3 regions of the Micromonospora sp. NBC_00858 genome follow, and region 3 is predicted to be linked to each of the others. Evidence: riboswitches for the same ligand, from Rfam matches in the RefSeq annotation. Region 3 holds a riboswitch; each other region holds the start of a gene.
The links. Region 3 has a riboswitch for S-adenosylmethionine ahead of OG990_RS19505 (ABC transporter substrate-binding protein). Riboswitches for the same ligand answer to the same signal wherever they lie in the genome.

Region 1: another riboswitch for S-adenosylmethionine. It lies ahead of thrC (threonine synthase); the one in region 3 lies ahead of OG990_RS19505 (ABC transporter substrate-binding protein).
Region 2: another riboswitch for S-adenosylmethionine. It lies ahead of OG990_RS32025 (aminotransferase class V-fold PLP-dependent enzyme); the one in region 3 lies ahead of OG990_RS19505 (ABC transporter substrate-binding protein).

Annotation. Positions count from the first base shown of each region.
Region 1 covers NZ_CP108828.1:6,861,934-6,865,422, reverse strand. Annotated here, with positions in the region: gene thrC (threonine synthase) at 260-1,546, opposite strand; SAM riboswitch class I at 1,558-1,693, opposite strand; gene OG990_RS31940 (DMT family transporter) at 1,761-2,729, opposite strand; gene OG990_RS31935 (ArsR/SmtB family transcription factor) at 2,821-3,225, shown strand.
Region 2 covers NZ_CP108828.1:6,882,378-6,885,866, reverse strand. Annotated here, with positions in the region: gene OG990_RS32030 (PrsW family intramembrane metalloprotease) at 1-1,388, opposite strand, end outside; SAM riboswitch class IV at 1,412-1,532, shown strand; gene OG990_RS32025 (aminotransferase class V-fold PLP-dependent enzyme) at 1,579-2,853, shown strand; gene OG990_RS32020 (aromatic acid exporter family protein) at 2,880-3,489, opposite strand, start outside.
Region 3 covers NZ_CP108828.1:4,191,591-4,195,079, forward strand. Annotated here, with positions in the region: gene OG990_RS19500 (amino acid transporter) at 1-959, shown strand, start outside; SAM riboswitch class IV at 1,045-1,157, shown strand; gene OG990_RS19505 (ABC transporter substrate-binding protein) at 1,432-2,301, shown strand; gene OG990_RS19510 (amino acid ABC transporter permease) at 2,347-3,129, shown strand; gene OG990_RS19515 (amino acid ABC transporter ATP-binding protein) at 3,126-3,489, shown strand, end outside.

The sequences.
Region 1 (3,489 bases), 2.7 Mb from region 3:
AGGGACACTCGCACAACGCCTCCGGCGCTGGGTCGCAAGAACTTCAAAAGTCTCCGGCGAAATGCCCTCCCGCAGGGAGCATCTTGCGCCGTCCGGTTCCTGCCGTCAAGTCCAGAGCGGTGGGTTTTCCACACTCACTGCGAAAAGCCAGATACCCGGCGGATCGGCCCGATCCCCCGTCCGGGCGATCCCCTATCCCCCGCCCGACCCTGCACGCCCACCCCTCCGGCGCGGGGCGGGGCGGGGCGGGCGGGGCTGATCAGCCCAGGAGGCCGGCGTCGCGGGCGGCGCGGAGGGACGGCTTGATGTGATGGGTCGGGCCAACCTGACCGGCTACCGCATCGATGGTCTTCAGCCCCTCGCCGGTGTTGAACACCACGGTCTCCGCCGTCGGGTCGAGCCGACCGGACTCGACCAGCTTGCGCAGCACCGCCACGGTGACCCCACCGGCGGTCTCCGCGAAGACGCCGGTGGTACGGGCCAACTGCCGGATGCCGGCGCGGATCTCGTCGTCGTCGGCGTACTCCATCCAACCGTCGGTGCGGCGGACTGCCTCCAGGGCGTAGAGGCCGGCGGCCGGGTCGCCGATGTTCAGCGACTTGGCGATGCCGGTGGGCTTGACCGGGGTGATCGTGTCGGTATCGGCGTGCAGGGCGGTGGCGATCGGGTTGCAGCCTGCGGACTGGGCACCGAAGACCTTCCAGCCGCCGGCCGGCGCCTCGACCAGCCCGATCTCGACCAGCTCGGAGAACGCCTTGTCAATCTTGGTGAGCAGCTCGCCGCTGGCCATCGGGATGACCACCTGGGCCGGGATCCGCCAGCCGAGCTGCTCGGCCACCTCGTAGCCGAGGGTCTTGGAGCCCTCCGCGTAGTACGGCCGGACGTTGACGTTGACGAACGCCGTGTCCTCGAACTCGTCGGTCTCCACCAACTCGCCGCAGAGGCGGTTCACGTCGTCGTACGAGCCGTCGATGGCGACCAGGTCGCCGCCGTAGACCGCGGTGGTGATGACCTTGCCCTGCTCCAGGTCACTGGGGATGAAGACCACCGAGGGCACCCCGGCCCGGGCGGCGTGCGCGGCCACCGAGTTGGCCAGGTTGCCGGTGGAGGCGCAGGCGAACCGGCTGAAGCCGAGCGCGCGGGCGGCGGTGAGCGCCACCGAGACGACCCGGTCCTTGAACGAGTGGGTCGGGTTGGCGCTGTCGTCCTTGACCCAGAGCGGCGCGGCGATGCCCAGCTCGGCGGCCAGGTGCGGGGCCGCCACCAGCGGGGTGAGCCCCGGGTCGAGGGTCACCCGGGTGGACGGGTCCTGACCGGCGGGCAGCAGCGCGGCGTACCGCCAGATGTTGTTCGGGCCGGCCTCGATCTGCTCACGGGTGACGGCGGCCAGGGCGGCGGTGTCGTAGTCGACCTCCAGCGGGCCGAAACACTCGTAACAGGCGTGTTGGGCGGCGAGCGGGTAGCGGGCCGAACAGGCGCGGCACACCAGGGCTCGGGCGGGGCTGGAGGAGGTGTCGATGCCAGGGGTGGCGAGCGTCGACGTCATGTCGAGGAGTCCTCTCATCTTTCCCCACACCGCACGGTGCGGCGGGGACGGAATTGGCACCTGCCCCGCGGGTCGCTCAGCGGTGAGCGCGCGGGGTGGTTGCCGGGGCGTCGTCGGGCCGTATCCCTCAGCCCCTCTGGATGAGGTATTCAGTTGTGCCGTCGAGTCTAGGCAACGCCGGGCGCCGCCTCCACCGCAGATCCCAGTGAGTGGGTCAGCGGTTGGCCACCGCCACCGAGTCGACCACCGCGACCGGATCGGTCACCGCAGTCGGTTGGGGCCGCGACGGGGTCACGGTCCGGGCCCGGGTGGCGAGGTTCGCGGCGACCAGGGCGGCGATGGTGATCGCGGCCCCGACCAGCTCGATCGGCTCCGGCCGGTAGCCGCGGACGATCTGCACCGTGAAGGTGGTCACCGGCACCAGGTTCATGAACAGGGCGGCATTGGCGGCTCCGAGCCGCTGCACGCCGGTGTTCCAGGCCAGCACCGCGATCACCGCGCCCATGATCACGGCGTACGCCAACTGCGGGGCGACCGCCACGAGGTCGGCGGCGGCCGGCGCGTGCTGCCATCCGATGCCGTCGGCGAGCACGCTCGCGGCGAGCATGGCGGCCGTGCCGGCGAGCGCGGTCAGCGTGGTGTACCGCAGCGGCGACCAGGTGCCGAACTGGCTGGCGCCGTGGGTGTAGATCGCCCAGCCGAGCACCGCGCCGATCATCATCAGCCCGCCGAGGCCGAACTGACCGAGCCCGGTCAGGCTCCCGCGGGTGATCACCAGGCCGACGCCGAGGAGCGCCACCAGGGAGAGGGCCAGCAGGAGGGGCTTCGGGCGTACGCCGTCGCGGGCCCAGCGGACCAGTTGGGTGATCACCGGGGTGGTGGCCACGAAAAGGGCGATCTGCTGCGGGGCGGCGTGCTCGAGCGCCAGGTTGGTGAGCACGTTGAAGCCGGCGAAGCCGACCACACCGAGCACCGCCACCTCGACGGCCCGACCGCCGAGCCGCAGCGCGCCGGCACCCTCACGGAGCAGCAGGATGGCGACCAGGATGAGGGCGGCCAGCAGGTAGCGGGCGGTGGTCAGGTTGAGCGGATCAACCCGGGTCAGCGCGCTGGCCAGAACCGGGAACATCACTCCCCAGCTGAGCACGGCGAGCAGCGGATAGGCGGCGGAACGGGAACGCATCGTCAGCTCCAATGTTCGAGAATCGTCGAACCAGCGACACCGACCCTAGGGACTTGTTCGACGATTGTCGAACAACGGTTATACTGGTCACATGGAGCCGCACGAACCCGACCTGACCGCCGTACCGGTCACCACCGTGCTGGCCGCACTCGCCGACGACGTGCGGCTGCAGATCGTCCGGGCGCTCGCCGAGGGCGGCGAGTTCGCCTGCAACACCTTCGAGTTCGGCGTCTCCAAGGCGACCCGCAGCCACCACCTCAAGGTGCTGCGCGAGGCCGGCCTGACCCGCACCCGGGCCGCCGGCACCAGCCGCTACGTCCGCCTCCGGCGAGACGAGCTGGAGCGCCTCTACCCCGGCCTCCTGAACGCCGTCCTCACCCCCGCCCCGCCCGCCCCGAGCCGCGCCGCCCCGCGCCGCCCCGAGCCGCCCCGAGCCGCCCCGAGCCAGCCTGAGAGCGGCCGGCACCGCTGGCGACGCGACGTGACGGCGGGCTGACGAGCCCGGCGGTCGGGAGTAACGGACTGCCTGCACGCCCTGTCGAGCTGCCCCAGATATGGGGCGGGGTTGGACGTCGGCGTTACCACCGCTCAGTGCCGGATTGTGCGCTTGCCTCAGCATGCCGGCCGTGTGCCGGGTCAATGACCGCCGGCCGCTACACGCGGACGAGCGATGTCCCCAACCATTCAGCTCCAGAGGCACCCGGAAGCCCTCGTCAGGTCCGTGCCGAGAGGGAGCGGCGGCAGAGCAGCGGCCCGGCAC
Region 2 (3,489 bases), 2.7 Mb from region 3:
AGCACCGGAATCGGCACCACCGGCTCGTCCGGCGCGGCCACCGGACGCTGCGAACCGTCCGGGAAGCGCAGGTGGTAGCGGCTGCCGTCCCAGACCCCGACCGGGGCCTGCGGGTCCCGACCCACGAAGAACGACCGGTACGAGGTGATCGACTCCAGCAGCTCCCGCTCCTCACGAGCCGTCCGCTCCCGATCAGCCGGCTTGCGGTCCAGGCCGCGCAGCGTCCCGTCGCGCAGCAGGGCCAACCGGGTGGCGGCGAACTGGTACCCCCGCATCGCCCGCACCCCGGCGTCCCCGGCCACCCGACGCGCCCAGCTACGGGCCGCGTGCCGGCGACCGAGGCTGCTCAACGCGGCCACCTCGGGCGGACTCAGCCAGCCGGCGCGCACATAGTCCGGCAGCGTCCGCTCGGTGAGCCGCCCCTCCCACGCACGCAGCCACACCGCCAGCCCCACCATGCCGAAGAAGACCGGCACCATGAGGCCCAGGAAGCCGTACAGCATGATCACCGTCTCGCCGGTGGCCTGGGTCAGCGTGGGCAGCAGGTTCCAGGTGCCGTGCAACATCATGGCCAGCAGCAGGCCGGCGACCGGTGCGAGCACCCGGACCCGGCGGTCGGCCGTCCGGGCGGCGACACCCAGCCCCACACCGGTCATCGAGGTGAAAAGCGGATGGGCGAAGCCGAACAGCAGGATCCGCACGATGAAGATCGCGATGACCTGCTGGGTGCCGGTCGCCGGGCCGTACCGGTCGGCGCCTGCCGCGTAGCCGTACCCGCCCAGGTAGAGGATGTTCTCCACCATGGCGAAGCCGACCGCGGAGAGCCCGCAGTAGACCAGGCCGTCGGTGATCCCGGACCACTCCCGGCGACGGAACACCAGCAGCAGGATCGGGCCGAGGGCCTTGGTCAGCTCCTCGATGAACGGCGCCACCAGCACGCCGGTGAGCGCGGCCGGCAGTCCCCAGTCATTGAACCGGGCGGCGGCGAACTCGTTCACGGTGAGCGAGGCGGCCGTGGAGACGAACGCACCCCAGGCGAAGCAGAAGATCAGGTACTTCAACGGCTCCGGCTCGTAGCGGTCCAGCCAGAGGAAGCAGGCGACCAGCACCGGCACCGGTAGGACGGCGGCGACCAGCCCGATCAGCAACGCCTCGACGCCGAGCGACTGGCCGAGCGTGAAGACCATGAAGCCCGCGCAGGCGGCGATGAACAACACCACCCCGGCCAGCACCAGGAACCGCCGCCGGTCCAGTCGGCGCAGCGGCATCCGGGGCGCCTCGCCGGCGGACGGGGCTGCGGGCGCGGGCGGCGACGGCAGGGGTGCACCGGGCGGGGTGTCGGCCATGCGGTCAGCGTAGCCATCCCCCGCCGGCTGGTTTGGTCGCATCGGCAGTCGCTATGCTGCCGGCAGGTCACGAGCGCCAGCGTCAAGCCCCGGCTTGCTGGCCGGCAACCCTCGTCGAGTTCGCGGTGGGGTGCCCCGGGTGATGACCGGGCCCAGCCCGATCGGCGTGCTGGGCAAGCGCGGACCCCGTCCCGACACCAGACCCGGGGTCCCTGACCCCGGAGGTTCCGGCGTGTCCGTCACCCTCGTACCCTCGCTCCCCACCCGGTCCGCCGTGGCGCCCGCGCCGGCCGCGTCGGCGCCGCTCGACGTACTCGGCGTACCGGGCGAGATCAACCTGGACTACGCGGCCAGCGCGCCGTGCGCGCGGGCCGCCGCCGACGCGGTGGCCGAGCTGCTGCCCTGGTACGCCAGCGTGCATCGCGGTGCCGGGGCGCTGTCCCGGCACTGCACGCTGGCCTACGAGCGGGCCCGGCAGACGGTCGGTGACTTCTTCGGCGCCCGCGCCGAAGACCACGTGATCTTCACCCGCAACACCACCGACGCGCTCAACCTGCTGGCCCGGGCGCTGCCCGCCGGCACGACGGTGGTCACCTTCGCCGGCGAGCACCACGCCAACCTGCTGCCCTGGCCGCGCGGCTCGGTCCGGCTGCCGGTGCCCACCGACCCCGCCGGGGCGGTACGCGCCCTCGCCGCCGCCCTCACCGAGCTGCGGCGGGACAGCAACCCGGCGCTGCCCGTACTGGTCGCGGTGACCGGGGCGAGCAACGTGACCGGCGAGCGATGGCCGGTCGCCGAACTGGCCCGGGTGGCCCACCGGCACGGGGCCCGGATCGCCCTGGACGCCGCGCAGCTCGCCCCGCACGCCCCGGTCGACCTGCTCGCGCTCGACGTGGACTACCTGGCCGTCTCGGGCCACAAGCTGTACGCGCCGTTCGGCGCGGGCGTGCTGATCGGCCGGGCGGACTGGCTGGACGTCGCTCCGCCGTACCTGGCCGGTGGTGGCGCCACCAGCCACGTCGGGCCGGCCACCCACGACGTGACCTGGACGACCGGCCCGGCCCGACACGAGGGCGGTACCCCGAACCTGGTCGGCGCGGTGGCGCTGGCCGCGGTGTGCGCGGCGCTGGCCGACGCGGACCGGGTCGCGCTGGCGGCCCGCGAGCAGGCACTGCTGGCCCGGCTGCGGACCGGCATCGCCGCCCTGCCGCACGTGGTGGAGCTGCGCACCTTCGGCCCGGACGCGCCCCGGGTCGGCATCGTGTCGTTCGTGGTCGCCGGGTGGGACTCCGCCGACGTGGCCGCCCGGCTGGCCGCCGAGCACCGGATCGGCGTACGGGACGGGCTGTTCTGCGCCCATCCGCTGGCCCGGCGGCTGCTCGCCGAGGCGGCGGGGCGTACCGGCCGGCGGGACCTGCCGCCCACCGCCCTGCGCGCCAGCATCGGCCTGGGCAGCACGGCCGCGCAGGTGGACCGGCTTCTCGCCGCACTCGCCGCGTTGGGCTGAGGGCGGGCGGAGCGCCGCGGCCCCGGTCAGCCGACCGGTGGGGCGGTGGGCGGCTTCGGCGTCTCGCCCGGCTCGGCCGGTTCACCGATCGGCCGCTCCTGCTCCCCGAAGGCGGTACGGATCCACCGGTTCGCCTCCTCCTGGTCGATCCCGGAGGCCACCAGCAGGTCGCTCGCGGTGGTACGGATCTGGGCGATCACCACGCTGCCCGAGAAGCCGACCCCGGCTCCGTACGCCCGACCGGCCTCGCTGACCGCCCGCAGCGACCGCTCCCGGGCCTTCTCCGGTTCCTCGCCCACCGCGAACTCGTGCTTGAGCAGCCGGACCGACTCGGCGAGGTGGCCGATGCCGTCCGGCATCGGATCCGGCACCGGCTCCTCGTCCTCGATCAGCGTCACGGCCCGGCGGATCAGCGTGCCGGTGTTGCGCATCGCCCGGTCGATCGGGTCGGCCGCCTCCGCGTAGTGGGTCAGCTCGTCGCGCCGGTGCCAGCGGGCCGGGGAGAGGGTGGCGGTCTCCTTAGCCCCCTCGATCGCCTCGGCCAACGTGGCCAGCTCCTCCTTGTTGTTGCGCAATCGTTCGAGCGCCTGCTGGATGCCGGCGCGGTCCCGGTTGCGCAGCCCGTCGGCCGTGGCG
Region 3 (3,489 bases):
GCGAGGTGTTCGGCACGGCCTACGACCTGTCCACCATCGGGATCCTCTGGTTCGCGGGCGCCTCGGCGATGGCCGGCCTGCTCAACCTCGTACCCCGCTACCTGCCCCGCTACGGCATGGCACCGACCTGGGCCCGGGCGGTCCGGCCGCTGGTGCTGGTCTTCACCGCGGTGGCTTTCCTGATCACGGTGGTCTTCGAGGCCAGCGTGGACGCGCAGGGCGGCGCGTACGCCACCGGGGTTCTGGTGTTGATCACCTCGGCGGCGACGGCCGTGACCCTCGCGGCACGGCGACGGCGCCAGCGCCGCCGCACGATCGCCTTCGGCATCATCGCGGTGATCTTCGTCTACACCACCGCGGCGAACGTGGTGGAGCGCCCCGACGGCGTGAAGATCGCGGCCTGCTTCATCGGCGGGATCATCCTGGTCTCGCTGCTGTCACGGCTGAACCGCGCCTTCGAACTACGGGTCCAACGGGTGGAGTTGGACCCCGAGGCGGCCCGGATGATCGACGAGTGCGTCGGGCGCCGGATCCGGCTGATCGCGCACGAGCCGGCCAGCCGAGACCCGGCGGAGTACCGCGACAAGCTGGCCCAGACCGTCGCGGACAACGACTTCCCGGCCGACAGCGACGTGATCTTCGTCGAGGTGACGGTCACCGACCCTTCCGACTTCGAGACCGAGCTGCTGGTGCGCGGCAGCGTGGTGCACGACAACTACCTGGTGCTCAGCCTGGCCAGCTCCGCGGTGCCCAGCGCGCTGGCCGCCCTGCTGCTGGAGATCCGCGACCGGATCCAACGGCGCCCGCACATCTACTTCGAGTGGACCGAGGGCAACCCGGGTGGCAACCTCCTGCGCTACCTGGCCTTCGGGCAGGGCGAGATCGCCCCGGTCACCCGCGAGATCCTGCGCCGCCAGGAGCCCGACCGGAGCCGCCGGCCGCACGTGCACGCCGGTTGACCCGGCGGTCCGGTGGCCGTCGCGGGGGTGAGCGTGGTCATAGCGGCTGGACGATCCGCCGGTTCCGGCTGCTAGCCTCTGAACAGGTCATGAGCGCCAGCGCGAAGCCCCGGCTCGCTGGCCGGCAACCCTCCTCCGCGGTGGGGTGCCCCGGGTGAAGACCAGGCACCGGCAAAGACGTCGGTGCAAGCGTGGCCTGGCACCCAGGTCAGCACAGACCCGGGAGAACCATGCGCATCCTCAGCACCGCCCCACCGACCGACGCCGCGGATTCCCGCGCCGGTTGGCTCCCGCCGGCACTGACCCGGCGGCGGCACGTGGACATGATGCGGGTATGCAGCGCCGCCTGTCGCTGCCGCGCCGCGCACTAGCGCACCCCTCTTTCCCGAACCCACCCCAGCGGTACGCCCATCGGGCGCACCGTCGGCGGCGCACGCCTGCGCCCGCCGCTGCGCAACCTTCGGAGACACCCGTGCGAATTCTTCCTGCCCTGACCCGCGCCGCTGCCCTCGGCGCGGCCACGATCCTGGCCGCCACCGCGCTGACCGCCTGCGGCGACGACACGTCGTCCGACGCCACCGCCAACCCGTACGGCCTGTCGCAGCCGGGCGTGCTGCGCGCCGGCACGCTGACCGACGCCCCTCCGAACGTGTACCTCAAGGACGGCAAGTTCACCGGGTTCGACAACGACCTGCTGGCGGCGGTGGCCGGCAAGCTCGGCCTGAAGGTCGAGTTCGTCGGCACCGACTTCTCCGCGCTGCTCTCCCAGGTGAACAACCGCAAGTTCGACGTCGGCAGCTCCTCGATCACCATCACCGAGGCGCGGAAGAAGACGGTCGACTTCGGCAACGGCTACGACTTCGGCTACTTCGGCCTGGACGTCCCGGCTGGCTCGCCGATCACCAGCTTCGACCAGCTCGCCGGCAAGCGGGTCGTGGTGGTCCAGGGCACCGTCCAGGACGACTACGCCACCGGCAAGCAGCTCGACCCGGTCCGGGTGCCGGACTACAACGGCGCGATCAACCAGCTCAAGGCGGGCACCGCCGACGCGTGGATCGCCCCGGCGGAGATCGGCGAGAAGTCGGCCGCCGACAGCAACGGCAAGATCACCGTGGCGGCCAAGCAGCTCAGCCCGGCACCGACCGCGTACGCGGTCGCCAAGGGCAGCGACAAGCTCCGCGAGGCGCTGAACAAGGGCCTCGACGAGGTGATCGCGGACGGCACCTGGAGCCGGTTGCAGGCGCACTACTACCCGGGCCGGCCAGTTCCGGAGGACTTCCGGCCGGGCAGCGGCACGGTGACCGTGCCGTCGGCGTCGGCGGCCGCGTCGACCGCGTCCTGAGGCCTACCCGGTGACGAGCGAGCGGGGCGGTAGGAGAGGCGACCAATGGATCCGTTGAGCACCCTGTGGGAGACCTTCTTCGACTGGGACGCGATGCGCGAGGCGCTACCCGAGATGCTGACTGTCGGGTTGCCCAACACGCTGATCCTGGCGGTCTCCGCCGCCCTGCTCGGCTCGGTGCTGGGCCTGCTGCTGGCCGTCGCCGGCATCTCCCGTACCCGGTGGCTGCGCTGGCCGGCGCGGGTCTACACCGACGTGTTCCGGGGGCTGCCGGCCGCGGCGACGATCCTCCTGATCGGCGTCGGGCTGGCGCCGCTGGGCATGGAGATCTGGGGACCCGACCCGTACCCGCTGGGCATCCTGGCGCTGTCGCTGATCGCGGCGGCGTACATCGGGGAGATCTTCCGCTCCGGCATCCAGTCGGTGGAGGCCGCCCAACTGGAGGGCGCCCGGGCGCTCGGCTTCTCCTGGGCCGACTCGATGCGGCTGGTGATCATTCCGCAGGGCATCCGGCGGGTGCTGCCCGCCTGGGTGAACCAGCTCATCGCGCTGATCAAGGACTCCAGCCTGGTCTACTTCCTCGGACTGGTGGCCAGCCAGCGGGAGCTGTTCCGGATCGGGCAGGACTACGCGGCCACCACCGGCAACGAGTCCGCGCTGCTGCTGGCCGGGCTCTTCTACCTGGCGTTGACCGTGCCGCTGACGCACGTGGTCAACTGGATCGACCGGCGGCTGCGCCACGGCCGGCCGGCCACCGCGCCGGCCGACGATGACGAGGACGACACCGAGTCGGCGCTGGCCGGCACGACCGAAGGGGACCGGCGATGACCACCGGCACGACCACCTCGGTCAGCCTCGACGTAAGCGACGTGCACCTCGCCTTCGGACCGAACCGGGTGCTGCGCGGCGTCGACCTGGCCGTGCCACGCGGCGCGACGGCCTGCGTGATCGGCCCGTCCGGGTCGGGCAAGTCCACCCTGCTGCGGACGATCAACCGGCTGATCGAGCCGGACCGCGGCGACGTGCTGCTGGACGGGCGCAGCGTGCTGCGCGACGACCCGGACGCGCTGCGGCAGCGGGTGGGCATGGTCTTCCAACAGTTCAACCTCTTCCCGCACATGAGCGTGCTGCGCAACGTCACCCTGGCGCTGCGTCGGCTGCGCAAGCTCGACGAGGACGAGGCGGTGG